Regions from separate parts of the Bradyrhizobium sp. USDA 4504 genome, predicted to be linked through region 1. Evidence: predicted binding sites of a transcription regulator. Region 1 holds the regulator's gene; each other region holds the start of a gene.
The links. The regulator PhoB, encoded in region 1, activates phosphate uptake and scavenging genes when phosphate is short. The targets are predictions, from matches to a motif close to TGTCATNNANCTGTCAT.
Positions count from the first base shown of each region.

Region 1 (7,550 bases):
CAGGCGGTTTTCCGCCTCGTCGAACACCACGGATTGCGGCCCGTCGATCACCTCGTCGGTGACCTCCTCGCCGCGATGCGCGGGCAGGCAGTGCATGAACAGTGCGTCCGGCTTGGCGAGCGACATCAGCTTGGCATTGACCTGATAGGGCCGCAGCACGTTGTGGCGGTGCTCGCCCTCCTTGTCGCCCATCGACACCCAGGTGTCGGTGACGACGCAGTCGGCGCCGCGCACGGCGGCTTCCGGATCGGTGCCGAGCATGATCGGCGCGCCGGTCGCCTTGATCCAGTCGCGCATCGGCTTCTTCGGCGACAGCTCCGGCGGGGTCGCAACATTGAGCTGGAACTTGAACCGCTCGGCGGCATGCGCCCAGGAGGCCAGCACGTTGTTGTCGTCGCCGGTCCAGGCCACGGTCTTGCCCTCGATCGAGCCGCGGTTTTCCTCATAGGTCATGAGGTCGGCCATCACCTGGCAGGGATGCGAACGCCGGGTCAGGCCGTTGATGACGGGAACGGTGGCGTGAGCCGCGAGCTCGAGCAGCGCGTCATGGTTGAGGATGCGGATCATGATCGCATCGACATAGCGCGACAGCACGCGCGCGGTGTCGGCGATGGTCTCGCCGCGGCCGAGCTGCATCTCGGCGCCGGTCAGCATGATGGATTCACCGCCGAGCTGGCGCATGCCCACGTCGAACGACACCCTTGTGCGGGTCGACGGGCGCTCGAAGATCATCGCCAGCGTCTTGCCTTCGAGCGGCTTCCTGCCCTTCTCATGCGCCTTCAGCTTCGCCTTCATGGCGGCTCCGGCGGACAGCATGTTGCGCAGTTCGCCGAGCGGCAGCTCGTTGATATCGAGGAAGTGACGGACCGGCTTGCTCATTATCCAGCCGCCTTCTTCGGCTGCGCCACCGACAATGTCGCGCAGGCGCGCTCGAGCGCGGTGATCGACTGGTCGATCTCGGACTCGGTCACGATCAGCGGCGCCAGGAACCGCACCACATTGTCGCCTGCGCCGACGGTGAGCAGCTTCTCGCTGCGCAGCGCTGCGATCAGGTCGCCCGACGGCACCACGGCCTTGACGCCGATCAACAGCCCCTCGCCGCGTACCTCCGACAGCACGCCGGGATAGCGGTCGACGACGGAGGCGAGCTTCTGCTTGAGCAGCAGCGACATCTTCTGCACATGCTCGAAGAAGCCGGGTTTCAGCATGACGTCGAGCACGGCATTGGCGGCGGCGACCGCGAGCGGATTGCCGCCGAAGGTCGAGCCGTGCGAGCCGGGCGCCATGCCGGCCGCGGCCTGCGCGGTCGCCAGCACCGCGCCGATCGGGAAACCGCCCCCGAGCGCCTTGGCCAGCGACATCACGTCCGGCGTGACGCCGGTGCGCTTGTAGGCGAACAGCTCGCCGGTTCGGCCCATGCCGGTCTGCACCTCGTCGAAGGCGAGCAGCAGGCCGTGCTCGTCGCACAGCGCGCGCAGTGCCTTGAAGAACGCCTGTGGCGCCGAGCGCACGCCGCCCTCGCCCTGCACCGGCTCGATCAGGATGCCGGCGGTGTGCGGACCGATCGCCTTCTTCACCGCGTCGATGTCGCCATGCGGCACCTGGTCGAAGCCGTCCATCGGCGGGCCGAAGCCCTCGAGATATTTCGCCGAGCCGGTCGCCGCCAGCGTGCCCAGCGTGCGGCCGTGGAAGGCGCCCTCGAAGGTGATGATGCGGTAGCGCTCGCCATGGCCCTTGGAGAAGTGATAGTGGCGGACCAGCTTGATCACGCCCTCCATCGCTTCCGCGCCGGAATTGCAGAAGAACACGAAGTCGGCAAAGCTCTGCTCGCACAGCCGCGCGGCAAGCACCTCGCCGTCCGGGCTCTTGAACAGGTTCGACATGTGCCAGAGCTTGGTCGCCTGTTCCTGCAGCGCCTTGACGAGATGCGGATGCGCGTGCCCGAGCGCGTTGACCGCGACGCCCGAGGTGAAATCGAGATAGCGGTCGCCGTTGGTTGCGATCAGCCAGGCGCCCTCACCGCGCTCGAAACCGAGATCGACCCTGGCGAAGACGGGGAGCAGATGCGACGTGGCAGCGTTGGTCATGACGATCACTGACGGTTTTTAAGCCGACAATTGCCGCGCGCCTTGACGCCAGCGCAGCAACGGCCAGCTTCGGAAAACAAAACGGCCGCCTTTGCGGGCGGCACGTGGCGGGCATTCTATGCTGCGGTCGGTAAGTGTCAATCGCCACGAAGTGGCCTTCCTGCAATGCGAAACGAGCGCAATCCGGAGCATTCCGGTGCGGTGGAAAAGCCTCATCGCGATGCTTAACTGTGTGGGAACATGTGGACGCACGACCGCGGACTCTTGCGCCAGAGTCACGCCATATTGTAGCGTTTGGCCTGTCGGGTACGACATCTCGTGCGGCGGTACTGGACCCTCTAAGTAGCCTTTGTGTCTCGCGTAAACGTTCGGGCGCAACACCGTGCCCGGCGAGGGCTAAGGGATTCTGGCCGCAGGGATATTTGTCCAGATTGGCTCGCAGCGCCGCTCCAATGATTGGCCGGCGCTACGCGAAGGGAAGAATGCGATGACTGTATTGACCTGGTCCGACGATCGCGTCGAGCAGCTGAAGAAGCTCTGGGAGTCCGGCCTGTCGGCCAGCCAGATCGCGGCGGAACTTGGCAATGTGACGCGAAACGCCGTGATCGGCAAAGTGCATCGGCTCGGCCTCTCCGGCCGCGCCAAGGCACCCTCCACGGCCGCGCCGCGGCAGCGCAAGGCCCGCCCCGCCCAGCACATGATGCGGGTGGCGCGCCCGGTCTCGCGCGGCAACACCGCGCTGGCGCACGCCTTCGAGGCCGAGATGGAGCCCGATCCGATCTCCTACGACAATGTGGTGCCGATGAGCCAGCGGCTGTCGCTGCTCGAGCTCAACGAGGCCACCTGTCACTGGCCGGTCGGCGATCCCTCGAGCCCGGAATTCTTCTTCTGCGGCGGCAAAGCGCTCGGCGGCCTGCCCTATTGCGCGCATCACTCGCGCGTCGCCTACCAGCCCGCCGCCGATCGCCGCCGGCCGTCGGCGAAACCGCAGATCAAGTGAGCACTCGGGAAAACGACGGAAGACCTCAAAGACAAATCCCCGCGAAAGCGGGGATTTTTTTGTGTGACCCAGCCCGGCTATATCACCAGCGTCGTCCCGGCGCAGGCCGGGACCCATAACCACGAATGGGTGTTGTTAGAAAGCCGTCTGGCCGCGTGCCGATTGCGCTGGCCGCAGCGTATGGGTCCCGGGTTTCGCCGGGACGACGCCGTGTTGCGGTTTATGAATGCCGCATGGCCGTTACGGCTGCGGCTCGGCCTTGGCAAAGCGGTCGTCGAGCGCGTAGCCGGCGCCGCGCACAGTGCGGATCGGATCCTGCTCGCGGCCCGGATTGAGCAGCTTGCGCAGGCGGCCGATATGCACGTCGACGGTGCGCTCATCGATGTAGATGTCGCGGCCCCAGACGCTGTCGAGCAATTGCTCGCGGCTGAACACGCGGCCGGGATGCTCAAGGAAGAATTCGAGCAGGCGATACTCGGTCGGCCCGAGATCGATCGGACGGCCCGAGCGCGCCACGCGGCGCTTCTCGCGGTCGAGCTCGATGTCGCCGTAGGTCAGCACGGTCGCAAGCCGCTCCGGGCTGGCGCGGCGCAACAGGCCCTTCACCCGCGCCAGCAGCTCCGGCACCGAGAACGGCTTGACGATGTAATCGTCCGCGCCGGTGGCAAGCCCGCGCACGCGCTCGCTTTCCTCGCCGCGCGCGGTCAGCATGATGATCGGAAGCTGCTTGGTCTCGGGCCGCGCCCGCAGGCGGCGGCACAGTTCGATGCCGGACAGGCCCGGCAGCATCCAGTCCAGCACCACGAGGTCGGGAACGCGCTCCTTCAGCCTTGTATCCGCATCGTCGCCGCGCCCCACCGTCTCGACATCGTAGCCTTCCGCATCGAGATTGTAGCGCAACAGCGTCGTCAGCGCTTCCTCGTCTTCGACTACCAGAATGCGTGCGCTCATCGGTTTAAGTTCTTTCTCTGTGGTGATCCGTTGCCCAGACGCAAACCGAAACGCTTACTTCCTTGAGCATAGTCCCCGCGGAAACGATTTGTCGCGAGGATCATCCAGTTTCGCTCTTGCCGGTTCCGTGCTTGCCGATCATGCCTCAGTTGCCCGGCACCGTGGTGGCAAAAGTGGTCATGTCGCCCTTCGGGCGCTTGTCGGTGATCTGCTGGCCCTCGATCATGTAGAACACGGTCTCGGCGATATTGGTGGCGTGATCGCCGATCCGCTCGATGTTCTTGGCGCAGAACATCAGATGGATGCAGAACGAGATGTTGCGCGGATCTTCCATCATGTAGGTGAGCAGTTCGCGGAACAGCGAGGTGCAGATCGCATCGACCTCCTCGTCGCCCTTCCAGACGTTCATCGCCGCCGGCAGGTCGTGCGCGGCATAGGCGTCGAGCACCGACTTGACCTGCGACAGCACGAGGTCGGTCATGTGCTCGAGGCCGCGGATCAGCTTCAGCGGCTGGAAATCGCTCTCCAGCGCCGCGACGCGCTTGCCCATGTTCTTGGCGAGGTCGCCGATCCGCTCGAGGTCGGTGGCGACGCGCATCGCGCTGACGATCTCACGCAGATCGATCGCCATCGGCTGGCGGCGGGCGATCGTCAGCACCGCCCGCTCTTCGATGTTGCGCTGCAGATTGTCGATCTCGATGTCGGCGGCGACCACGCGCTTGCCGAGCGCGACGTCGCGACGGATCAGCGCGTCGACCGACTCGGTAATCATCCGTTCGACCAGGCCGCCCATCTCGGCGACCAGGCGAGTCAACTCCTGCAGGTCGCTGTCGAATGCCTTGGCGGTATGTTCAGAAGCCATCGCTTGTCTCCCTCAACCATGATCCCGGGGATCATGGTTTCGTGTCCTGAATTTTAGCATGACCTGATCGGAAAACCGGTTTCCACTTTTCCGGATCATGCGCCGGTCAACCGAACCGGCCGGTGATGTAGTCCTGGGTGCGCCGATCGCTCGGTGAGGTGAATATCTTGTTGGTGTCGTCGAACTCGATCAGCTCGCCGAGATACATGAAGGCGGTCTTATCGGAGACGCGCGCCGCCTGCTGCATGTTGTGGGTGACGATCGCGATCGTGTAGTCCTCGGAGAGCTCCTGGATCAGCTCCTCGACCTTGGCGGTCGAGATCGGGTCGAGCGCCGAGCACGGCTCGTCGAACAGGATCACCTCGGGACGCACCGCCACGGTGCGCGCGATGCACAGGCGCTGCTGCTGGCCGCCGGAGAGCGACAGGCCGGAGGCGTTCAGCTTGTCCTTGACCTCGTTCCACAGCGCGCCGCCGCGCAGCGCCTTCTCGACCCGGTCGTCCATCTCGGACTTCGAGATCTTCTCATAGAGGCGGATGCCGAAGGCGATGTTCTCGTAGATCGTCATCGGGAACGGCGTCGGCTTCTGGAACACCATGCCGACCCGCGCGCGCAGCAAGTTGAGGTCGAGCTTGGGGTCGAGAATGTTGGTCTGGTCCAGCATCAGCTGGCCGACCGCGCGCTGACCCGGATACAGGTCGTACATCCGGTTGAAAATGCGCAGCAGGGTCGACTTGCCGCAGCCGGACGGGCCGATGAACGCCGTGACGCGGTTGGTGCCGAGCGCCAGGTTGATGTTCTTCAGCGCGTGGTGCTCGCCGTAATAGAAGTTGAGGTTGCGCACCGTGACTTTCGGCGGCGCTTCCGGCAGCGGAACCTGGGGAATGTGGCCTGCGGCAGTCGTGGAGACGGAAAGCTCGGTCATTTTGCGGCCCTTTCGGCACCAAGGATACGCGCGCCGATATTCAACGCGAGCACGGTGAATGTGATGAGCAGCGCGCCGCTCCACGCCAGCTCTTTCCAGTAGGCGTAGGGGCTCTGCACGAAGTTGTTGATGGTCACTGGCAGGTTGGCCATCGTCTTGGTCAGATCCAGGCTGAAGAACTGGTTCGACAGCGCGGTGAACAGCAGCGGCGCGGTCTCGCCGGCGACGCGGGCGGTCGCCAGCAGCACACCGGTGATCAGACCCGATCGCGCGGCACGATAAGCGATCCGCTTGATCACCAGCGAACGCGGCAGGCCGAGCGCGGAGGCGGCCTCGCGCAGCGGATTGGGCACCAAGAGCAGCATGTCCTCGGTGGTGCGCAGCACGACCGGGATCACGATCACCGCGAGCGCAAGGCTGCCTGCGATCGCCGAGAAGCCGCGCATCGGCACCACCACCGCACCATAGATGAACAGGCCGATGATGATCGAGGGCGCGCTGAGCAGGATGTCGTTGATGAAGCGGATCACCGAGGTCAGCTTGTCGTGCTTGCCGTATTCGGCGAGGTAGGTGCCGGCGAACAGGCCAAGCGGCGCGCCGATGCCGACGCCGATCACGGTCATGATGACCGAGCCGACGATGGCGTTGAGCAAGCCGCCTTCGGTCGAGCCGGGCGGCGGCGTGTTCTGGGTGAACAGCTGCACGCTGAGGCCGGCAAGGCCGTTATAGAGCAGCGTGATCAGGATCAGCGCCAGCCAGGTAACGCCGAACAGCGCCGCGCCGACACAGAGTGCGCGGATGACGATGTCGCTGCGGCGGCGGGATTTGTAGATCGGGTTCATGGCGTTACTTCCCCGCCTTCTTTTCAAGCCGCATCAGCATCAGCCGCGCGCCGGCGAGCACGAAGAAGGTCAGCACGAACAACAGCAGGCCGAGCAGGATCAGGCCGGACTGGTGCAGGCCGTCGCTCTCGGCGAATTCGCTGGCGATCGCCGCCGAGATCGTGGTGCCCGGCGCGAAGATCGACGACGAGATCCGGAACGAGTTGCCGATGATGAAGGTCACCGCCATGGTCTCGCCGAGGGCGCGGCCGAGCGCCAGCATGATGCCGCCGATCACGCCGACGCGGGTGTAGGGGATCACGACGCTGCGGACGACTTCCCAGGTGGTGCAGCCCATGCCGTAGGCGGCCTCTTTCAGCACCGGCGGCACGGTCTTGAACACGTCGACCGAGATCGCGGTGATGAAGGGCAGCACCATGATCGCAAGGATCAGCGCGGCGTTGAACAGGCTGAGATAGGACGGCGGGCCTGCGAACACCGCGCCCAGCACCGGGACGCCCTCGAAGATCCGGATCATGAAGGGCTGGAACGTGTTGGCCAGGAACGGGCCGAGCACGAAGAAGCCCCACATGCCGTAGATGATCGAGGGGATGCCGGCGAGCAGCTCGATCGCGATGCCGATCGGGCGGCGCAGCATTTGCGGGCAGAGCTCGGTGAGGAACACGGCGATGCCGATGCCGACCGGAATGGCGATCAGCATCGCGATGACCGAGGTGATCAGGGTGCCGTAGATCGGGCCGAGCGCGCCGAGCACCGGCGGATCGGCCGAGGGTGCCCAGCGCTGCGTCCAGAGGAAGGCGATGCCGTATTCCTTCATCGCCGGCCAGGCGCCGACGATCAGCGACAGGATGATGCCGCCGAGGATCAACAGAACCGAAATCGC
Region 1 is NZ_JBSSGV010000001.1:6,464,443-6,471,992, forward strand. Features, by position in the region: gene argF (ornithine carbamoyltransferase) at 1-879, opposite strand, end outside; gene ACVMB1_RS30410 (aspartate aminotransferase family protein) at 879-2,087, opposite strand; gene ACVMB1_RS30415 (GcrA family cell cycle regulator) at 2,575-3,087, shown strand; gene phoB (phosphate regulon transcriptional regulator PhoB) at 3,328-4,038, opposite strand; gene phoU (phosphate signaling complex protein PhoU) at 4,184-4,900, opposite strand; gene pstB (phosphate ABC transporter ATP-binding protein PstB) at 5,007-5,825, opposite strand; gene pstA (phosphate ABC transporter permease PstA) at 5,822-6,667, opposite strand; gene pstC (phosphate ABC transporter permease subunit PstC) at 6,672-7,550, opposite strand, start outside.

Region 2 (7,550 bases), 2.4 Mb from region 1:
CGATCGATGAACACCCGGGCCGACGCCTGCCAGGTGTGGAGCGCGGCAAAGTCGACGCAGGCCTGCCGCGGGATGCTGAGCGCCCCCAGGCAGGCATGGCGCAGATCTTCGTCGAGCACGCCGACCGGCGCCGCGCCGATCACGTCGCGGGGACCGGTGACCGGAAAAGCGGCAACCGGCAGGCCGCTCGCCAATGCTTCAAGCAGCACCAGACCAAACGTATCGGTACGGCTCGGGAAAACGAACACATCGGCCGCGGCGTAGATCTCAGCCAATTCTTCCCCATGACGAGCACCGAGGAACACGGCGTCCGGATATTTCCGCTCCAGCGCCGCCCGCGCCGGGCCGTCGCCGACCACGACCTTGGTTCCCGGCAGATCGAGATCGAGGAAGGCCGCGAGATTCTTCTCCATCGCCACCCGGCCGACGCTGAGATAGACCGGCTGCGGCAGGCAGAGATCGACGTCGCGCGGATGGAACAGTGAGGTATCGACGCCGCGCGACCACAGCACCACGTTGCGGAAGCCGCGCTGACGCAACTCGGCCGCCAGCGCCGGGGTCGCCGCCATCACCGCCCGGCTCGGCCGGTGGAACCAGCGCAATGCGCGCCACACCCAGGCTTCCGGGACAGGCGTCCGCGCCGAGACGTATTCGGGGAAGCGGGTATGGAAGCTCGTCGTGAACGGCAGGCCGCGCTTGCGGCAATAGCGGCGCACCGCAAGCCCGATCGGGCCCTCGGTCGCGATATGGATGCTGTCGGGCCTCGCCGCCTCGATCAGACTTGCGACCTTGGCCCGGTAGGGCAGCGCCAGCCGGAGATCGCGATAGCTCGGCATCGAAGGTGCGGAACTCGTCCGGCGTCAGGAAGCTCACCTCGACGCCGAGCGATTTCGCCGCCTGTGCCATCATGGTCAGCGTGCGGACAACCCCGTTGACCTGGGGATGCCACGCATCGGTCGCGACCAAGATATGCGTCATGCAGCGCGTGCCGTCACTCGCGGAACCGGCGCGATCCGGCGCACCGGGTCGGTCCAGGTGATGATCTCGAAATGGCCGTCCTCGTGCTCGGCGAGCGCGGTGCAGCTCTCCACCCAGTCGCCGCAATTCATGTAGCGGATGCCGTGCTCGTCATGAATCGTCGCATAGTGGATGTGGCCGCAGATCACGCCGTCGCAGCCGTGGCGCCGCGCCTCGCCGGCGAGCGTCGCCTCGAACGCGCCGATATAGTTCACCGCCTTCTTGACCTTCAGCTTGGCCCATTGCGACAGCGACCAGTACGGCACGCCGAACATCTTGCGGAAGAAGTTGACGAAGCGATTCATCTGGATCGCGAAATCGTAGGCCTTGTCGCCGAGATGGGCGAGCCAGCGCGCGTTCTGCACCACGAGATCGAAAATGTCGCCGTGGATCACGAGGTAGCGCTTGCCGTCGGCGCCGGTGTGAACGGTGTTCTCCACCACGTCGATGCCGCCGAAATGCGTGCCGTAGTATTTGCGCAGGAACTCGTCGTGGTTGCCCGGGACGTAGATCACCTTGGCGCCCTTGCGCGCCTTGCGCAGCATCTTCTGCACGAAATCATTATGGGTCTGCGGCCAGTACCAGTTCGACTTCAGCGCCCAGCCGTCGACGATATCACCAACGAGGTAGATCGTGTCGGCATCGTGAGAACGGAGGAAGTCGAGGAGGCGGTCGGCTTGCGAACCGCGGGCTCCGAGATGGACATCGGAGATAAACAAAGTGCGAAAGTGCCGCTCGGGACTTTCTTCACTCAAGGAGTCACTTCCCATGCCTGTGCACCTAACAGATTCCTGTGACAAGGCGATGACGATCCCCGCGACCCAAGGCCCCACAAACAGTTAACGAGAATCAGCAGTACGCCGCTTCTCTGCGGATAACAGCAGCGTGCGACAATCTGGCGACATCGGCGGTCGCGGCTGTGGGGAAGAGGCGTTGTGTTGCCTGCACAGCGCGATGGAACAACGCGCGGTGCGTAGCCCGGATGAAGCGCAGCGCAATCCGGGGGACCGTTTCAGCGGTTGGCGCTTTCCCGGATTTCGCTGCGCTTCATCCGGGCTACAGAGCTACGAAGCTTCAGTAGTACTTGTGGAAGTGATGCACCGGCCCATGGCCGTGGCCGACGGCGAAGCGATCGGCTTCGGCGATCGCCTGCGTGATCCAGGCCTTGGCGTTGCGCACGGAGGTCTCCATGCTCTCGCCCCTCGCGAGCCCTGCTGCGATTGCCGAGGACAGCGAGCAGCCGGTGCCATGCGTATTGGCGGTCGCAATCCGCGGCGCAGCCAGCGCGATGCTGTGCTCGGCGTCGATCAGATAGTCGATGCTCTCGGCGCCGTGCCCATGGCCGCCCTTGACCAGCACCGCGCGACATCCCATTGCCAGCAATCGCTTGCCTTGTCGCTCGACGTCGGCCTCGCTTGAGGCAACCGGCTCGTTCAAGAGCGCCGCCGCTTCCGGCAGGTTCGGCGTGATCAGCGAGGCCAGCGGAAACAGCAGGACCTTCAGCGCATCGACCGCCTCGGCGGCAAGCAGCCGATCACCGGAGGTTGCGACCATCACCGGATCGAGCACGACATGGCGCGGCGCCCAGCGCCTCAGCCCATCGGCGATCACAGCGATCGTGTCGGCCTGTGCCACCATGCCGATCTTGACCGCGCCGACCTCGAGGTCGGAGAACACCGCATCGATCTGGGCGGTGACGAATGACGCGGGCACCGGATGGATGCCGCTGACCCCCGTGGTGTTCTGCGCGGTCAGCGCCGTGATCGCGGAGGCGCCATAGACCCCGAGCGCGGCAAAGCTCTTGAGGTCGGCCTGGATGCCCGCCCCGCCCGAGGAGTCCGAGCCGGCAATGGTGAGCGCGACAGGCGTCATCTTGCAGCACCGGCGGTTGATACGAATGAGACCATCACGAACAAGACCATGGCCTGTCCTAGCCCGGCCGCCGATCGGCAGCAAGTTCGCCTGACTTTACCGCAAGTTGGCCTCACCTTGACCCCCTGCCTCGCCCCCTTGCCTTGGCCGCCCGTTTTGGGCCTATAGTCGCGGAAATCCCCGGAGACGACTTTGATGGTTCCTTTCTTCGTCCAGATCAAATGCAAGCTCGGCCAGTCCTACACCGTCGCCAACGCACTGGCGGAGGCTGAGATTGCGTCCGAGATCTATTCCACCGCGGGCAACTACGACCTCCTGGTCAAGTTCTACGTCGACCACGACACCGACATCGGCCATTTCATCAACGAGAAGGTTCAGGTGATCCCGGGCATCCAGGACACCCTCACGATCATCACCTTCAAGGCGTTCGGCGCGAAGTAGGACGCGCCCGCGAGAGCATGATGAGATTAGGTCGAGCTTGAACGGCGTCGAAAGTTCACCTCTCCCTTGGGAGAGGTGAACCGAAACCGCGGCGAGCCGGTTCAACCAAACCCATCCCGCTTTACAATTCCTTCTCCTTCTTGACCGGCTTCGGCGGTCCCTCGACCGGCGGCAGCGACTTGATGTACTCGGCAATCGCGTCGCGGTCGGACGACGACAGTCGCGAGGTGTTGCGGATCACGCGCACCATCGACCCACCGGCCGAGTCGCCGTCCGGCGTCTGGCCGCTCTCGAGGAAATAGGCGATATCCTTCACACTCCAGTCCGAGATCCCCCTCGGCGTGATGTTGGGCACCCAGCCTTCGCCCTCCGGATTCGGACCACCGGCGAAGCGCTGCGCGGTGACGATGCCGCCGAGGACATTGCGCGGGCTGTGGCACTCGGCGCAATGGCCGAAGCTGTTGACGAGATAGGCGCCGCGGTACCAATGCGCCGAGCGGCTTGCATCCGCGATGAACGGCTTGCCGTTCATGAACAGGAATTTCCAGACCCCGACATTGCGCCTGATGTTGAAGGGAAACGGCAAATCGTGGTCGCGCACCTTGCCGGCGACCGGCGGCAAGGTCTTCAGATAGGCGAACAGGTCGCGCACATCGCTGACCCTAGCGTGCTGATAGGACGGATACGGAAACGCCGGGAAATAGTGCGCGCCCGATGGCGAGGTGCCCTTCATGACCGCGGTGACGAAATCGGCCTCGCTCCAGCGGCCGATGCCGTCGTTCGGGTCGGGCGAGATGTTCGGCGCATAGAAGGTACCGAACGGCGAGGTGATCGCGAGCCCGCCGCCGAGCCTCGTGCGGTCGTCCTGCTTCGGCACGGCATGGCAGGAGGAACATCCCCCGGCATTGAACGTTGTGAGGCCGTTGGCCAGGTCAGGCTGATAGGCAGGCAGCGCGTCGGCGGCAACGGTCGCGGGGATCGTCAGCCACCAGAACACGCCAAAGCCGATTACGCCGGCCAGAATCGCCAGGAGGAAAATTCGTCGCAGCATTCACCGATCCGTCATTGGTCGCGTCAGTTCATGGACCAGTATGATGGCAACCAGTCGGACAAGCTCGCATCAAATTTGCCGAACCCACGAACATTTGGGGAATAAATCCGAAAAGCTGCTGTTTGAAGATTGCAACCATCCTGTGACGTCAAAGGGGAGAGAACCATGTCGAACAAGACCTTGCTTGCCACGCTGACGCTCGGCGCCGCCATCGCCTTCGCCGGTCCGGCCTTTGCCGAGAAGTTCACGGCGAAGCTGGACAGCAAGAGCGAAGTGCCGCCGAATACCAGCGCCGCCACCGGCACCGCCGACATCGACTACGATGCCGCCAGCAAGAAGCTGAGCTGGAAGCTGACCTATTCCGGCCTGTCGGGTCCGGCCACCGCCGCGCATTTCCACGGCCCCGCCGAGGCCGGCAAGAATTCCGGTGTCGCAGTCGCGATCCCGAACGCGACGTCGAGCCCGGTCGAAGGCAGCGCCACGCTGACCGACGCGCAAGCCGCCGATCTGCTCGCCGGCAAGTACTATGTCAACGTTCACACCGCGGCCAATCCGGGCGGCGAGATCCGCGGCCAGGTGACCAAATAACAAGTGACGAAGTAATCGTTCGCGACGCAACGCCAACAAGAAACGGCCGACACAAAAAAGGGCGGACGCCCTAAAGCGTCCGCCCTTTTCGTTGATGGAATGGCGATCAGCCCTTCTTGACGCGATAGGTCTCGTGGCAGCCGCCGCACTGCTTGCCGATCACGCCCAGCTCGGCCTTCAGCGTATCGACGTCCTTGATCTTGCCCTTGGCATCGGTGACGACCTTCGCGAAGCTCGCGGACTGCTGCGCGAAGCCCGCCTTGTCTTCCCAGATTTTCGGCGAAGGGGCGTAATCGCCTTCCAGCTTGACGCCTTTCATGCTCTCGGGGAACAGCGTCGGAAGCTGCTTGGCGGTATCCTCGAACTGGGCCAGCGCGGCATTGACGGTCGCCTGGTCGTAGGGCTTTTCGCCCTTGATGATCGCCGACAGCGCACCCGCATTCTTGCCATTGTCCTTCATCATGGCCTGGGTCTTCTTGACTTGATCCTGCTGTGCAACGACTGCACCGGCACCGAACGCCAGCACCGCAGCAACGACGACAATCCGCTTCATCGGCAAAACCCCTCAATTCCGCTCTGTCCCGGTCCGCGATCTGCGGCCGGCCTGGTTTGCAAAACACCGCAGGCGGAATCTTCATTCCGCCTGCGACAATTTATCAGAGATTATGGCGGCGCTGCGCCTCGCGGATCGCGATCCAGACCCGTTCCGGCGTGGCGGGCATGTCGATGTGGTCGATCTTGTACTCACGATGCAGACCCTCGACGATCGCGTTGACGACCGCCGGGCACGAGCCGATCGCGCCGGCCTCGCCCGCGCCCTTCACGCCCATTGGGTTGGTCGTGCAGGGCACGTTATGGGTCTCGAACACGAAGGACGGCCCGTCGGAGGCGCGCGGCAACGCATAGTCCATGAACGTGCCGGTGACGAGCTGACCGTCCGTCGGGCTGTACACCGCCTGCTCCATCAGCGCCTGCCCGATGCCCTGCATCGCGCCGCCGTGAACCTGGCCGGCGAGCATCAGCGGATTGAGCGTGACGCCGAAATCGTCGACGATGACGTAGCTGACGATCTTGATGATGCCGGTTGAGGGATCGATCTCGACCTCGGCGAGATGGGTGCCGTTCGGATAGGTGCCGTCGGCGCTGGCGAAGGTCGCGCTGGCATTCATCTTCGACGTATCGCCGCCGGGACGTTTGGCGAGATCGGCAAAGCTGATCGAGCGGTCGGTGCCGGCGATGCGGATGCGGCCGTCGGCGATTTCGAGGTCGCCGGCGCCGGCTTCCAGCGCCTGCGCCGCAAGCTCCTTCAGCTTGTTGCCGAGATCATGCGTCGCCCGCTGCACGCTGACGCCGCCGGACGGAATCGATGCCGAGCCGCCGGTGCCGAGGCCGGTCGCGATCTTGTCGGTATCGCCCTGCAGCACATGGACGCGCTCGGGCGGCACGCCGAACTGCTCGGCGACGATCTGCGCATAGGCGGTTTGGTGGCCCTGTCCGCTCGACTGCGTGCCGATCAGGACCGAGATATCGCCATTGGGATCGAGCGCCACATTGGCGGTCTCCTCGCCCATCGTGCCGCAGACCTCGACATAGCTCGCCATGCCGATGCCCCGCACCAGGCCCTCTTTCCTGGCGGCCTTGGCACGCTTCGGAAACTCCTTCCAGTTGGCAATCTCCATCGCGCGCTTCATATGCGCGACGAAGTCGCCGGAGTCGTAGACCTTGCCGGTCGCGGTCGTGTAGGGCAGCGACTTCGGCGGAATGAAATTCTTCCGCCGGATGGCGTCCGGCGTCATGCCGAGCTTGCGCGCAGCGGCGTCGACCAGGCGCTCGATGACATAGGCGGCCTCCGGGCGGCCGGCGCCACGATAGGCATCGACCGGCACCGTGTTGGTGAACACGGTGCGGACCCGGCAGTGGAAGGCCTGGATGTCATAGAGGCCCGGCAGCATGCCGGCGCCGCCATGCGGGATGTAGGGCGCGAAGGTCGAGAGGTAGGCGCCCATGTCGCCCATCAGGTCGACATCCATGCCGAGGAATTTGCCGTCCTCGGCGAGCGCCATCTTCGCGGTGGTGAGATTGTCGCGGCCCTGCGCGTCGCCCATGAAATGGTCGGAGCGCTCGGCCGTCCATTTGATGCTCTTCTTGAGCTTGCGCGCGGCCACCGAGATCAGCGCATATTCGCGATAGGGAAACAGCTTGGTGCCGAAGCCGCCGCCGACATCCGGGCAGATCACCCGCATGTTCTCCTTCGGCATCTTCAGGACCATGTCGCAGAGGATCTCGCGCAGGCGGTGGCTGCCCTGGCTGCCGATCGTCAGCGTCAGATGATCCTTCTTGGCGTCGTATTCGGCGACCGCGGCGCGCGTCTCCATAAAATTTGTGATGACGCGCGGATTGACGATGGTGATCTCGGCCACCGCATGCGCCTTGGCGAACGCGTCCTCGGCGGCCTTCTTGTCGCCGATCGAGACGTCGAACAGCACATTGCCGGGCTTGTCCGGCCAGACCTGCGGCGCGTCCTTCTTCACCGCATTGACGAGGCCGACCGCCGCCGGCAGCGGCGTCCATTTGACGTCGA
Region 2 is NZ_JBSSGV010000001.1:4,111,413-4,118,962, forward strand. Features, by position in the region: partial or broken gene ACVMB1_RS19300 (glycosyltransferase family 4 protein) at 1-978, opposite strand, end outside; gene ACVMB1_RS19305 (UDP-2,3-diacylglucosamine diphosphatase) at 975-1,787, opposite strand; gene thiD (bifunctional hydroxymethylpyrimidine kinase/phosphomethylpyrimidine kinase) at 2,092-2,889, opposite strand; gene ACVMB1_RS19315 (Lrp/AsnC ligand binding domain-containing protein) at 3,085-3,330, shown strand; gene ACVMB1_RS19320 (c-type cytochrome) at 3,452-4,381, opposite strand; gene ACVMB1_RS19325 (CHRD domain-containing protein) at 4,547-4,969, shown strand; gene ACVMB1_RS19330 (c-type cytochrome) at 5,076-5,522, opposite strand; gene ACVMB1_RS19335 (xanthine dehydrogenase family protein molybdopterin-binding subunit) at 5,626-7,550, opposite strand, start outside.
Region 2: the regulator PhoB is predicted to act here: its motif matches at 1,811-1,827, upstream of ACVMB1_RS19305 (UDP-2,3-diacylglucosamine diphosphatase).

Region 3 (7,550 bases), 2.7 Mb from region 1:
GGCCGCCGACGCGCTGGCCGGTGAAGCGGTGATGCACATAGATCGAATGCTTCACCGTGTAGCGGTAGGCCGGACGCTTGCGGAACAGCACGACATAGGCATAGCCAACCACCTCGCCGTCACAGATTGCGACGAGGTGGGGCAGGCGGGTGTTGCGCAGATTCTTGCGGCGGTCGCGCAGATCGTCGGGCTCCGGCGTGCCGCTGTCGTCGACGCTTTCCTCGACGCCGCGGCGGATATGTTGGCGGTAGATCGACAGCATGGCGTCGACGTCGCTGTCGCGGGAAGGACGGACGGTGATCTTGTGATCATTCTCCATTGTGTTGCGTCCGTTCGCCTATTCGGACACGACATAGGTGTAGAAGCGGACACGGCCGGAGTCGTCGATCTCCTTGTAGATGCCCTGGACCTCGACCTCGAAGCCCGGGAACGCATTGAAGCTCGCCTCGAACATCTTCAGGTAATCGATCATTGGCTTGCTGCGTTCCGACAGCCGCTCGCCGGGCACGATGGTGGCGATGCCGGGCGGGTAGACCACGAACGGCGTCGCGGCGACGCGGCCGAAGATCTGGTCGATCGGCAGATAGTCGACATCGTTGCGGATGAGATATTGTGCGGCCTGGCGCGGCGACATCGCGATCTCGGGCAGGTGCTCGGGCAGGAATTGCCTGGCCTGCAGCGTGCTGACGCCGCCGTCGCGGAAGAAGCGGTGCATGTCGCCGCAGAGGTCGCGCAGCCGCACCCCGGTGTAGCGTTGCGGGCGACGGCGGAAGAATTCGGGGATGACGTCCTCGATCAGCGCGTTGTCGTCGTGCAGCTTCTTGAAGGCGACGAGCCCCGACACCAGTGTGCCGGCCTTGCTGGCCTCGACGCCGGGCGTCAGCAGGAACAGCAGCGAGTTGAGGTCGTTCTTCTCGGCGACGATCTGGTTCTCGCGCAGATATTGCGCCACCACCGGCGCGGGGATGCCGTGATCGGCATAGGCGCCGGTGGCGTGATCGAAGCCCGGCGTCAGCAATGTGAGCTTGTTCGGGTCGGTCATCGCGAAGCCCGCGGTCAGCTCGGGAAAGCCGTGCCAGGTCTCGCCGGGACTGAGCTGCCAGTAGGACGGATTGGTCGCGAGCTGATCGGTCGAGATCGTCTCCCAGGCGACATTGTGCACGCCGTTCTCGCGCGCGACGTCGGGGATCTTCACGCGATCCGGCACGAACGGCTCGAAGAACCAGCGCCGCTCGGGGCGCGTCTCCTTCTCCTCGAACTCGCGCTTCACGGCGCGGATCTTCTTGCGCAGCTCGATGCCGAGCCGGATCGTGTCGTCCCACAAGACTTCGCCGGAGCGGCCCTTCATCATCTGCGCGCCGACATCGAGCGAGGCGAACAGCGGGTAGAACGGCGACGTCGAGGCGTGCTGCATGAAGCTTTCGTTGAAGCGGCGATGCTCGACCCGGCGCTTCTGGCCCTTGATGTGGCGGTCGCGGATGTGGATCTGCGAGGCCTGCGAGAAGCTCGCGAGCTGCTTGTGGGTCGATTGGGTCGCAATGATGCCGGGCGCCTCGGGGCCGAGATCGGACAGTCCCATGGCGAAGCGGCCGGCATAGATCGGGTGGAATTTCATGAAGCCGGCCCAGGCCTCGTCGAACAGGATGTAGTCGCAGAGATGGCCGATCCGCTTGAGGATCATCTCGGCCGAGTGGATGGTGCCGTCATAGGTACACTGCTCGACCACGGCGACCCGGAACGGACGCTCCTTCTTCCAGGCGTTCTCGTCCTTGACCAGCGGGTGCTTGCGGATGTGGTCGCGCAGCGTGCCCTCGTCGAGCAGGTCCCAGCGCATCGGCCCGATCAGGCCCCAGGCGTTGCGCACCGTCGGCACGTAGACCGGGATGCCGCCGCCGATCAAAAGCGCGCCGTGATGCGCGGCCTTGTGGTTGTTGCGGTCGAACAGCACGAGGTCGCCGTCGGTGACCAGCGAGCCGAGCGCGACCTTGTTGGAGGTCGAGGTGCCGTTGAGCACGAAATACGTCTTTTCAGCGCCGAAGATCCGGGCCGCCTCCTTCTGCGCCCGCAGCGCCGGCCCTTCGTGGGTGAGGAGGTCGCCGAGGTCGAGCACGGAATTGTCGAGGTCGTCGCGGAACACCGCTTCGCCAAGGTGTTCGACGAACACCCGTCCGATTGGGCTGCGGCTGTAGAACACGCCGCCATTGTGGCCCGGGCAGGTCCAGAGCTGGTTGCCTTCCTCGGCATAGTCGACCAGGGCGCCGAAGAACGGCGTCTTCAAATTCTCGGCATATTGCTTCAGCCTGGAGATCAGGTTCTTGGCGATGAAGGGCGGGGTTTCCTCGGACAGGAACACGTAGCCGTCGATGAAATCGAGCACCTCGACCGGCAGGTCCTCGAACCGCTTGCGCCGGATCAACAGGATGATCGGGAAGTCGAGGCCGCGCCGGCGCATCAGGTTGATCAGCGCCGCGGTCTTGCCCTCAAGTCCCTTCTTGCCCCAATCGACCACCATGCAGCCGATCGCGGCGTCGGTCTGCACCGCGATCTCGGCATCCTCCAGCTTGCGGGCGCGAACCACCTCGAAGCCGGAGCGCTCGATCTCGGCGATGATCTGGTTGAAGCGGATGCCCTCGAGGTCGTCGGCCTCGAACACCGGCGCAGCGAACAGGAAGTTGAAGCGTTTGAAATAGTCCATGCGTGTCCCCGAACTGGTCCGGCGCTGACGTGTCGGCACAATTCATGACAGGCAGATGACAATGGGGCGGATGGGGGATCGAATACGTTGTTGGGGACGCAATCCCTCACTGCACGGCGTCAGCCCGTGGATATTCGAGCTGCGCGACGACGAAATCGGCCGTATCACGGCCATAGCGTGTCTCGATCCCGGCAAGCGCCCGGTCGAGCGCCTGCGCGGGCGGCGCGGTGCCGACCGCGGGCAGCAGACGATCTGCGGACCAATCCGGCGCCACGACTTGCGGATAGACGCGCAGGCCGTTGCGGGTCGTGACGACGTCGTCGGTCGCGGCGAAGGTCACGGCATGCGAGCGGTAGGTGCGCGACCAGCTGTCGGCGACCAGCGCCAGCGAGACCTCGTCGACGCCGGGGGCAAGCGCGAGGCCGAGCTGTTCCCGGTTCCAGAACGCCAGCGTGTTCCGGATGGCGGTCAGCGCGAAGGGACGCGTGAACTTGAAGGCGTTGCTGTCATGCCGCGCGTCCCAGCCGGGCAGGCCGATCTCGCGCGCGACGGCCTCAGCCCTGGTACGGCCGGCGATCGCCTCGATCAGGGTCAGCGACATCGGCATCGAGGCCGAAATCCCGGTCGTCGTCGCGACGCCGTGGTCGACCACGATGCGGCGGTCGGCGACATAGCGGATCTCAGGATGTTTGCTGCGCCAGTTCTTCAGGTAAAACCAGTGCGTGGTGGCGCGCCTGCCGTCGAGCAGGCCGGTCGAGGCGAGCACCTTGGCGCCGGCGCAGACGGCGACGATCACGGCGCCTTTCTCCGCCTGCTGCCGGACCCATTGCATGACCGCCGGATCGTCGTCGCGGCTCATCGCCGGCACGATAACGTAGTCGGCGCCGTCGCCATGTGCGGCATCGAATGCGGCGATGGTCGCATCAGGCTCGACCTTCAGCACCGGGAACAGCGCGACTGGACCGGGTCCCGTCGCCAGCGTGACGACATCGGCAACATCGGCGCGCTTGAGGATGCCGTAGGGCATCAGATAGTCGGTGGTCTCGGTCATGTCGTTGATGCCGGGTATCGCGATCAGCGGGCGCGACCGCTTCGGCGGCTTCAGCGCCGCGAGCATCGCGTCGTGCTCTTGCGTCGCGATCGGCGGCGGAACGCGGAACGCCGATGCGGCGGGCAGGGTGAAGAGCCAGATGCCGCCGATGATTGGAACCAGCGCGGCAACGGCGATGCCGCTCCACGCGAGAAGCCGCCAGGTCATGATGATCGATCTCAGAATATCCGCGTGCGTCGCCCGGCACGCAAGCTACTCGCTGGTCACGTCGACCAAAACGGCGAAATTCCCGCAAAAACGGACACGCGAACAACGCGGCTCACAGGCATAGCCCGGACAAGCGACAGCGACATCCGGGGCGGTCCTTCCCCGCATGTCGCTCCGCTCATGCGGGCTACGCGACGCGCTCAGTAGACGAGGTTCGTACCCGGCGGCTTTTCCAGTGCCGCCGCCAGCGTCCGATACTCTTCGCATTCGGTGCCACAGATCTCGGCGATCCGCTGCAGATGATACTGCGCCTGGTCGCGGTTTCCCTGTTCGATCTGCCACAGGCCGTAGTAGTTCCACGTCAGGACGTGGTTCGGATCGGCCTTGAGCGCACGTTCGTACCAGACCTGCGATTGCTTGTAGTCGCCGAGCTTGCGATAGGAGTAGCCAATCAGGTTCGCGACGTTCGGCTGATCATCGCGGCCGAGTGCGTGCAACTGATCGATCGCGGCGGCGTAGTCGTTGCGTTCGTAGATTGTCGCATAGGCTGCGCGATAGCCGTCGCGGAACGCCGGGTCTTCGAAGCCGGACTGCTTGAAGGGCTTCTTGACCTTGTGCGTGGTCTTTCTGTCCTTCTGCTGGGGATAGGACGGCGCGGGAGTGCCGTAGCTCGACCCGTATGGGTCGCCACCACCACCACCGCCGCCACCTCCGCCAGCCGCGACGGCGGTCTGCGGTGGGAACAGAATGATCGGCGCTGTCAGGAATGCCGCAAGCATCATCGGTGACTTGATCATGTACGCCTCCGATTTGACAAGGACAGTTATTGACCTGAAGCACTAACTCCCGATCGCGCGAGACATTCCGCGCGGTTTGAGAAATTGTTTGCCGAAGCGGCAATCGCACTGTCTCTTCGGGACGTCGCGCTTTCACGTGCACGCTGGCTGAGTGTTTCGTTCGCGCCATCGGACATCGGAGTCGAAACTGACATCGGTGTTAGAATCGCACTCAGATGCTCAATGGCCATCTGGACCCGCGGCAAGGAGGACGATCGATGATGAAAACGGACCTCGCCGAGATCTACCGGAACTACATTGCCTGTTTGAATCGCCAGGACTGGCCGCAACTCGGTCAGTTCGTTGACGAGGATGTGTGCCACAACGGCCGGCGGCTCGGGTTATCCGGCTATCGCGCGATGCTGGAAGGGGACTTTCGCGACATCCCGGACCTTCGCTTCAACATCGTTCTGCTGGTGTCGGATGCGTCCAACGTCGCGAGCCGGCTGGCGTTCGACTGTTCGCCGAAGGGCGCGTTCCTCGGTCTCGGCGTCAACGGCAAGCGCGTCTCGTTTGCCGAAAACGTGTTCTATGAATTCCGCGACGGGAAGATCGTGCAGGTCTGGTCGGTGATCGACAAGGTTGCGATCGAGGCCCAGCTGTAGCGGCGGAGCCTGGATGAGCGTGACGCCGCTACTTCCGCTCCGGATGCCAGGCGCCGTCCCAATCGGCCGCCGGCGGATCTTGCCTGAACGCTGCGACGCGCGCCTTCATGGCGATCGACGGGCCGTCGCCGGGCGCCGCCGCCAGCGCCGCGGCGAAGGCTTGCTCGGCGTCATCCCAGCGGCGCTCGCGATAGGCGGCGAGACCATCCGCGTAACGCTGCCGCAACTCGGTCTGCGCCGGCGTCAGTTCGTCCTTCTTGCCGAGGATCTCGAACACCGCGACCGGCTGGGTCTGCCCCATCACCACGAGGCGGTCGATCTCGCGCAGCTCGATGGTTGCGGCGCAGGCCGCGGCGGTGGCCTCCGAGATCAGGCTGCGGCTGCCGTAGAACTTGTTGGCGCCTTCCAGCCGCGAGGCGAGGTTCACGGTGTCGCCGAGCACGGTGTAGCTCATCATGAACTCGGAGCCGATGCTGCCGACCAGGGCCTCGCCGGTGGCGATCCCGATCCGGATGTCGCAATCGGCCGGAATCACGCGGACGCCGAGCAGTTCCGGCAGATCCTTGCGCAGCTGGTTGACCTGGCCGATCATGTCGATGGCGGCAAGCGCGGCCAGATGGGTCTGCTCGGCCTCCTCGACGAAGGGCGCGCCCCAATAGGCCATGATGGCGTCGCCGATATATTTGTCGATGATGCCGCGATGCGCATGGACCGGCGCCGACATCGTCGACAGGTAGAGGTTCATGATCTTGACGAGGCCGCTCGGCGTCACGCCCTCGCTCAGGCTGGTGAAGCCCTTCATGTCGCAGAACATCACCGTCATGACGCGGCGCTGTCCTTCGGTCGCGGCGATCGCGGGCTGTTCGAGCAGGCCCTCGGCGATCCGCGGATTGATGTAGCGGCCAAACGTCTCGCGGATGCGCTGGTTGTGCCGCAGCGTCTCGATCATGCGGTTGAAGGCGGCCGACAGCTGGCCGATCTCGTCCTGGGTCGTGATGGTGATGGCGCCGTCGAGGCGGCCGGCCTCGACCTCGCGGGTGCTTTCGAGCAGGCGCATCACCGGCCGCGTGATGCCGCTGCCGACCAGCATCGCGAACACGAAGCCGAGGATCGCGGCAATGGCGGTCACGACGCCGGAGATGATGATCGCCCGCTGCTGGGCACTCATCACCTTCGCAGCGGCGGAAGCGACCTGCGCCAGCATGTCGGCACGGATGCCCTCGATCCTGGTGTTGAAGTCGTCGCGCAGGGCGTCGGCGCGCAGCGTGGTCGCTTTCGCCGCCGCAAAGTCCTTGGCGTCGATTTGCTCGAGCAGCGTCTTGTTCTCTGCGTTCAGGCGCATCAACAGGTCGTTGACGGCATTGTCGATGCGGTCATCGAGGCGTCCGAGCGCGGCGTTGTCGGATGGCGTCGAGGGATCGGCGATGATCGCATCGATCAGCGTGCGCGCGGCGTCGGCCTCGCGCTTGATCAGGGGCTCGATCTCGTCGAAGGCCTTGCGCGCGCTTTCGTAGCCGGAGTCTTCGCCCGGCGCCTGCATCTTCGCCATCATCATCCGGCGCATGGCGAGCGACCGCTCCAGCGCGCGGATGTTGACGCGGGCGAGGTGGCCATAGGCGGGGATGTAGCGGTTGGTGAGCTCGTCGAGGAGATGGCCGACCTGGCCCGCCATCACCATCGACAGCAGCGAGGTGACCACCGCGAGGATGATGAGTCCCGCGGCAATGCCGACGATCTTCTGCCTGATCGAATTCCGAAACATGCCCAACCCGGCCGCAGCTGCAATGAGCGGGTCCACCCCGCCGTGGCGGCCAGACAGCTAATAGAGTTCCGCGGGGCGGGGTGCAAGCGACCGGCGCCTGCCATCCCGTCCCCAGGCGGGTGCCGGCGGCTAGCGCAGGCCCTCGTAGACCATCAGGCCGCGCGCGATGGCGAGCTTGCGCAGGGTCCGCGGCACGAACCGCTCCTGGGGATGCAGGTAACGCCACGAGGTCAGCACCAGGTCGTGCAGCCGGCCGACGTCGTCCTCGAACGGGGCGAGCAGGCCGGTGAGGCTCGCCGGCATGTGGACGCGGCTCGTGAAGGGCAGCAGCAGCAGCTCGAGATGCGCCTTGGCGCCGCTCTCGGTCGTGGCGGTGATGCCGGCGATGGCCGGC
Region 3 is NZ_JBSSGV010000001.1:3,729,258-3,736,807, reverse strand. Features, by position in the region: gene ACVMB1_RS17430 (GNAT family N-acetyltransferase) at 1-319, opposite strand, end outside; gene ACVMB1_RS17425 (Orn/Lys/Arg family decarboxylase) at 338-2,695, opposite strand; gene ACVMB1_RS17420 (DJ-1/PfpI family protein) at 2,802-3,953, opposite strand; gene ACVMB1_RS17415 (tetratricopeptide repeat protein) at 4,154-4,750, opposite strand; gene ACVMB1_RS17410 (ester cyclase) at 5,008-5,394, shown strand; gene ACVMB1_RS17405 (adenylate/guanylate cyclase domain-containing protein) at 5,423-7,156, opposite strand; gene ACVMB1_RS17400 (PAS domain-containing protein) at 7,286-7,550, opposite strand, start outside.
Region 3: the regulator PhoB is predicted to act here: its motif matches at 2,740-2,756, upstream of ACVMB1_RS17425 (Orn/Lys/Arg family decarboxylase).

Region 4 (7,550 bases), 870 kb from region 1:
TCACCGGCCGATCGGAGGCGCAGCCCATCACGAGCGCCGACATCGCGATGCGGTGATCCATATGCGTGGCAACGAGGCCGCCGCCTGGAACATGGCCGCGGCCCTCGACGATCAGATCGTCGCCGGAGACCTCGACCTTGACGCCGTTGACCCGCAGCATGTCGGCGGTGGCTTCAAGGCGGTCGGATTCCTTGACGCGCAGCTCCTGCAGGCCGCGCATGGTCGTGGTGCCCTCGGCGAAGGCGGCCGCGACCGCCAGCACCAGATACTCGTCGATCATCGACGGCGCGCGCTCCGGCGGCACTTCGACACCCTTCAGCTTCGAGGCGCGCACACGCAGCTGCGCCATCGGCTCGCCGGCATCGCCGCGCACATCGCTCTCCTCGATCGAGGCGCCCATCTCGCGCAGCGTGGTGAACAGGCCGGTGCGCAGCGGATTGGTCATCACGTCTGAGAACACGACATCGGACCCTTCGACGATCAGTGCGGCCACGATCGGGAATGACGCGGAGGACGGATCGGCGGGCACCACGACGTTGGCGCCGTGCAGCTCGGGCTCGCCGTGCAGCGAGATTCGCCTGCCGTGGCTGCCTTCCTGCTCGGAGGAGATCTCGGCGCCGAAATGCTTCAGCATCAGCTCGGTGTGGTCGCGGCTTGCCTCCTGCTCGATCACCGTCGTGATGCCGGGCGCGGAGAGCCCCGCCAGCAACACCGCGGACTTGATCTGGGCCGAGGCGACCGGCGTCTTGTAGACGATCGGCACCGGATAGCGGGCGCCGTGCAGGGTGAGCGGCAGCCGGCCGCCCTCCCTTATGTCGCTGGTTCGGGCGCCCATCAGCTCCAGCGGGTCGAGGATGCGGCGCATCGGCCGCGAGCGCAGCGAGGCGTCGCCGTCGAAAATGGCGGCGATCGGGCAACCGGCCACCGCGCCCATCACCAGCCGGCAGCCGGTGCCGGAGTTGCCGAAATCGAGCGGCGCGGCAGGCTGGGCGAAGCCGCCGACCCCGACGCCGGACACCGACCAGGTAAACGGCGCCGACCGCTCCACTTTGGCGCCGAGCGCGCGCATGGATTTGGCGGTATTGAGGACGTCCTCGCCCTCCAGGAGGCCGGAAATGCGGGTTTCGCCGACCGAAAGCGCCCCCAGGATCAGGGCGCGGTGGGAAATCGATTTGTCGCCGGGAACGCGGACCGTGCCGGCCAGGGGGCCGCACGCGCGCGATTCCAGCGAGGTCGGGGTGTCAGAATGGGCCAAGATTGTGTCCTCTCGCGTCGCGGCAGGTATCACATAGGCAACACCGCGTCACGCGCCCGTCAAATGCGCGCAGACCGCTATTGACAGCGGCTCCTCAACTAGCCAAGTGAAGCTCCGTTTTTCAGGAAAATTCTGGGATTACCACGTGGCCAAGTCCGAGCTCGGAACCAAGCGCATTTGCCCGACCACGGGCAAGAAGTTCTACGACCTCAACAAGAATCCGGTGATCTCGCCCTATACCGGCGAAGTCGTGCCGATCGCGCCGATCGCCCCGCCGCGGGGCCGTGGCGCCACCGTCAGTTCGCCTGCGACCGCAGCCGACATGCCGGAGCCCGCCGAGGCCGAGGAGATGGTCTCGCTCGAGGAGGCCGATGCCGAGGAGAACACCGGGAAGGTCAAGGCCCAGGTTCCCGAATCCGAGGACGATATCGAGGTCGATGAGACCATCGACGACGATGACGACGACGATTCGACCTTCATCGCCGACGAGGAAGAGGGCGATGAGGACGTGACCGACATCATTGGTGACGTCGGAGGCGACGAAGAGACTTGAGATCGGCGCCGATCTATGATCAACGGTGCTGCCGCGCGAGTCGTCCAGGCCGCGCGGACCGGGATCGATCCCCCAGGATCATCCCAACTGGATAAGGGGCCATAGCTCAGCTGGGAGAGCGCTTGCATGGCATGCAAGAGGTCGGCGGTTCGATCCCGCCTGGCTCCACCAGCCTTCGCGAGCTTCGGCTCGGCAAGCCCGGATAGTCCATCGTAGCGAAGTGAGCGAAGGCTGCCGCGGCGTAGCCCAAAGGGCGGAGCCGGGCTCTCTCCGAAATCCGAATGCGTTAGCATCCACCCCATCAGCCGTGTGTTGGGGGGAACAGATGAAATACGTTTACATTCTCGAGAGCCTTGATTGCCTGCACTTCTATGTCCGGATTACCGATCTGCGGGCTAGACTGGCTAAGCACAATGCCGGGGAAGTGCCCCATACATCCAAATTTGGACCGTGGCGGCTCAAGACCTACGTCGCTTTCAGCGACGAGAAGCAGGCCGTCGCTTTTGAAAATATCTGAAGTCCGCATCCGGCCGCGCCTTCGCCAAGAAGCGCCTCTAACCGCCCCGACCGCCCCTACTCCCCCAGCACCGCATTCAGCCGGTCGCGCAGCGCGACGATCTCGTCCTTCATCGCCATCAGTTCGCCGACGGTGCAGTCCGAGGCCGCGAGGATCGACTGCGGCACGGCCTTGGCCTTTTCGCGCAGCGCGTGGCCCTGCGGCGTCAGCGCGATCAGCACCACCCGCTCGTCCGCGGTGCTGCGGGTCCGTTTGATCAACTCCGCCGCCTCCAGCCGCTTCAAGAGCGGCGTCAGCGTGCCGGAATCCAGGAACAGGCGCTCGCCGAGGTCCTTCACCGCGACGTCGTCGCGCTCCCACAGCGCCAGCATCACGAGATACTGCGGATAGGTCAGCCCGAGCCGGTCGAGCAGCGGCTTGTAGACGCGGTTGAAGGCATGCGCGGTCGAATAGACCGCAAAGCAGATCTGATTGTCGAGCCGCAGCGCCTGATCCGCGGCCGTCGGTTTCCTGGCCATGATTCCCATCGAATCCATCTCGTTTCCGGGTCATTCTGGGCTCACGGGACCGCGGATTCAATTGCGAACAATTAAATGTGAGACCGCATATTTTATATTGTGCGCAATCTATTTGCGTGCAATACATACGTCATCGAATTCAAGCCCAACCCACCGATGTCTGTGAACGTGCTCTACAAGACCAGCGCCAAGGCAACCGGCGGCCGCGACGGCCATGCGGCGACGCTCGACGGCGCACTCGACGTCAAGCTCACGACCCCGAAGGAGCTCGGTGGCGGCGGCGGCGCCGGCAACAATCCGGAGCAGCTGTTCGCGGCCGGCTATGCCGCCTGCTTCATCGGCGCGATGAAGTTCGTGGCCTCGCAGGGCGGCCCCAAGGTTCCCGCCGACGCCTCGGTGACCTCGACGGTCGGCATCGGCCCGCGCTCGGAAGGCGGCTTCGGCCTCGCCGTCGAGCTCGCGGTGTCGCTGCCCGGCCTTGCGCGCAACGATGCCGAAGCGCTGGTCGAGAAGGCCCACCATGTGTGCCCCTATTCCAACGCGACCCGTGGCAATGTCGACGTCAAGCTGAGCGTCGTCTAATTCCACATCACGCAATGGTCCGCCGCAACACGTGGCGGACCATTGCTCTTTCAGCGGCTGGTTCGCTTGGCGAACGCATGCGCCGCCTGCTGCATGGGCCTGCGCCGACGGAAGCATTGCTGCCCCGGCTGAAGACCGTTAGCTCTGGGACCCTCGTTATCTGATCCCAACTGAGCGAAGGTTGCTTCCATGAATACCCCAGCGGCTACGGGCGCGATGACCGGCCTGCGCGTGATCGATCTGACGCGCGTGCTCGGCGGTCCGTATTGCACCCAGATTCTCGCCGACCACGGCGCCGACGTGATCAAGGTCGAGCCGCCCGCCGGCGACGAGGTGCGAGACTGGGGTCCTCCCTTCCACGAAGAAGACGCGGCCTATTTCGTCGGCATCAACCGCAACAAGCGCTCGATCGGCCTCGACCTCGCTTCCGAGGGCGGACGCGCGGTGCTGATGAAGATGCTCGAGACCGCCGACGTGCTGATCGAGAATTTCAAGCCCGGCACGCTCGACAAATGGGGCATCGGCAACGACGTGCTGCGCGCGAAATTTCCGCGCCTCGTGCATTGCCGGATCTCCGGCTTCGGCGCCGACGGCCCGCGCGGCGGCAATCCCGGCTATGACGCGATCATCCAGGCGATGACCGGCATGATCGCGGCGACCGGCTCGCCGGAGAGCGGCCCGATGCGGATCGGCGTGCCGCTGGTCGACATCACCACCGGGCTCTACGCCACGATCGGCATCCTGATGGCGCTGTCGGAGCGGCAGCGCTCGGGGCTCGGCCAGTTCATCGAGACGACGCTGTACGAGACCGGGCTCGCGATCATGCATCCGCACACCGCGAACTACTTCATGCACGGCAAGCCGCCGTCGCTCACCGGCAACGAGCATCCCAACCTCGTGCCGTACGCGATCTTCCCGACCAAGACCGACAACATCTTCATCGGCGTCGGCAATGACGGAACCTTCCGCAAGCTCGCCAAGGAGATCGGCAAGCCCGAGCTCGGCACCGACCCGCGCTTTGCCCGCAACAAGGACCGCATCGCCAACCGCGATGCGCTCCGCGTCGAGCTGGCCGCGGTGTTCAGCCAGCACGAGGCCGAGCCGCTGTGCAACCGGCTGCTCGCCGCCGGCCTGCCGGCTGGCCCGGTGCAGAAGATCGACCAGGCGCTGACCAACCCGCACACCATTCATCGCGGCGACGTCATCGAGAAGGATTGGTACAAGGGCGTCGCCTCGCCGATCCGCCTCGAACGCACCAAGCCGAACCTGCGCCGGACGCCGCCGAAGTTCAGCCAGCACGCCGCGGAAGTGCTCGGCGAGTTCGGCTACTCGAAGGACGAGATCAACGGCCTGGTTGAGAAGGGCGTGGTCTGCGGTCCCCAGCGCAAGCGCTAAAGGCGTTTTCGAGCCTGTCCCGCACGCGATGCGGGATGCGCACCGGTTCGCGTCAGGACAAAGCTGGAGCGTCGGCCCGTATCGAACCGGCCGACGCATCAACACTGCGGTGCAACGTCGCGTTTGGCGCTGCACCGCACGGAGCCGGCTGCGGTCTTCGCCTTTTTTACCGCTTCCCTTCGCTTCGGCTTCCCCCCTACCATGACTTTCGTTTATACGGTCATTTGAACGTCATCCGGCGCTGATAACGCGCGCAACGAAAGATGATGTTCCAATTGGGAGGGGTTTTGATGTTCTTTCGACGACTAGGCGCTGCCGCGGCAGCCGCTGCCGCGCTTGCATTCGCGTCGCCCGCGTTCGCGGTGACCGAGATCCAGTGGTGGCACGCGATGACCGGCGCCAACAACGACGTCATCGTCAAGCTGGCCAACGACTTCAACGCCTCGCAATCCGACTACAAGGTGATCCCGACCTACAAGGGCGGCTACGCCGACACCATGAACGCCGGCATCGCCGCGTTCCGCGCCGGCAACGCGCCGCATATCATGCAGGTGTTCGAGGTCGGCACCGCGACGATGATGGCCGCCACCGGCGCCGTCAAACCGGTCTACAAGCTGATGGCCGACGCCGGCGAGAAGTTCGATCCGGGCGTCTATCTGCCCGCGATCACCGGCTACTACTCGACCTCCAAGGGCGAGATGCTGTCGTTCCCCTTCAACTCGTCGTCGACGGTGATGTGGATCAATCTCGATGCGCTGAAGAAGGCCAACATCGCGGAGATTCCCAAGACCTGGCCGCAAGTGTTCGACGACGCCAAGAAGCTGAAGGCAGCCGGCTATAACACCTGCGGCTTCTCCGGCTCGTGGGTCACCTGGGTCAATCTCGAACAGCTCTCGGCCTGGCACAATGTGCCGCTCGCCAGCAAGGCCAACGGCCTCGACGGCTTCGACACCGTGCTCGAATTCAACGGCCCGCTGCAGGTCAAGCATCTCGAGAGCCTCGTCGAGCTGCAGAAGGACAAGACCTACGACTATGCCGGCCGCACCAACACCGGCGAAGGCCGCTTCACCTCGGGCGAATGCCCGATCTACCTGACCTCGTCGGCGTTCTTCGGCAACGTCAAGGCGCAGGCCAAGTTCAACTTCACCGCGGCGCCGATGCCGTATTATCCCGACGCCAAGGGCGCGCCGCAGAACTCGATCATCGGCGGCGCCTCGCTCTGGGTGATGGGCGGCAAGTCGGCAGAGGAATACAAGGGCGTGGCCAAGTTCCTGACCTTCCTCTCGGACACCGACCGCCAGGTCTGGATCCACAAGGCCTCGGGTTATCTGCCGATCACCAAGGCCGCCTACGCCAAGGCCAAGGAAGAAGGCTTCTACAAGGACCAGCCCTATCTCGAGACCCCGCTGCTCGAGCTCACCAACAAGGAGCCGACCGCGAATTCCCGCGGTCTGCGCCTCGGCAACATGGTGCAGCTGCGCGACATGTGGTCGGAGGAGATCGAGCAGGCGCTGGCCGGCAAGAAGACCGCCAAGCAGGCGCTGGACGCCGCCGTCGAGCGCGGCAACCAGATGCTGCGGCAGTTTGAAAAGACCGCCGTCCGCTGACATGATGCCTTCGGGCATGAACCGGACAAGCGCGAAGCGGTTTTCCACCATGCCCAGACGACAAGCTAAGGCGCGATGACGATCCAACCTCATCTCATCGCGCTTTAGGGCGATCAACCGGCGGGCCGCATCCGCGGCCTGCCCTTCTTCCGAGCCCATGCAAAAGCAAGCGATTTTCCAATCAAAGCTGTTGCCTTACGCGCTGGTTGCCCCGCAACTCGCGATCGTCCTGATCTTTTTCTACTGGCCGGCCCTGCAGGCGGTGATCCAGTCCTTCCTGCTGCAGGACGCCTTCGGTCTCTCCACCAGCTTCGTCTGGTTCGAGAACTATCTCGAGCTGTTCAAGGAGCCGGCCTATTTCGAGGCGATCGTCCGAACCTTCGTGTTCTCGTTCGCGATCGCGGTCTCATCGCTGTCCTTCGCGCTGCTGCTCGCGGTGATGGCTGACAGGCCGCTGCGCGGCTCGACGCTGTATCGCACGCTGCTGATCTGGCCCTATGCGGTGGCCCCGCCGGTGGTCGGCGTACTCTGGGTGTTCATGCTGCACCCCTCGCTCGGCGTGCTGTCGCGCTATCTGCGCGCCATGGGCATCGACTGGAATCCGCTGCTCGACGGCGACCAGGCGGCGGCCCTGATCATCCTCGCCGCGGCCTGGAAGCAGATCTCCTACAATTTCCTGTTCTTCCTCGCCGGGCTGCAGAGCATCCCGAAAAGCGTGATCGAGGCCGCCGCGATCGACGGCGCCCGGCCGATGCGGCGGTTCTGGACCGTGATCTTCCCGCTGCTGTCGCCGACCATCTTCTTCCTCTTGGTCATCAACATCGTCTACGCCTTCTTCGACACTTTCGGCATCATCGACACCATGACCCGCGGCGGTCCCGGCAAGGCGACCGAGACGCTGGTTTACAAGGTCTATACGGACGGCCTGCTCGGCGGCAATCTCGGCTCGTCGGCGGCGCAGTCGGTCATCCTGATGGTCATCGTCGTCATGCTGACGGCGATCCAGTTCCGCTTCGTCGAACGCAAGGTGACCTACTGATGGTCGAGGAGGAAGGCTTCCAGCGCTATCTGGCTCACGCCATCCTGTGGATCGGGATCGCGATCGTCGCCTTCCCGGTCTATC
Region 4 is NZ_JBSSGV010000001.1:7,332,707-7,340,256, reverse strand. Features, by position in the region: gene aroA (3-phosphoshikimate 1-carboxyvinyltransferase) at 1-1,255, opposite strand, end outside; gene ACVMB1_RS34440 (TIGR02300 family protein) at 1,401-1,808, shown strand; tRNA gene ACVMB1_RS34435 (tRNA-Ala) at 1,904-1,979, shown strand; gene ACVMB1_RS34430 (GIY-YIG nuclease family protein) at 2,134-2,325, shown strand; gene ACVMB1_RS34425 (MarR family winged helix-turn-helix transcriptional regulator) at 2,382-2,843, opposite strand; gene ACVMB1_RS34420 (organic hydroperoxide resistance protein) at 3,000-3,425, shown strand; gene ACVMB1_RS34415 (CaiB/BaiF CoA transferase family protein) at 3,615-4,820, shown strand; gene ugpB (sn-glycerol-3-phosphate ABC transporter substrate-binding protein UgpB) at 5,111-6,427, shown strand; gene ugpA (sn-glycerol-3-phosphate ABC transporter permease UgpA) at 6,585-7,466, shown strand; gene ugpE (sn-glycerol-3-phosphate ABC transporter permease UgpE) at 7,466-7,550, shown strand, end outside.
Region 4: the regulator PhoB is predicted to act here: its motif matches at 5,039-5,055, upstream of ugpB (sn-glycerol-3-phosphate ABC transporter substrate-binding protein UgpB).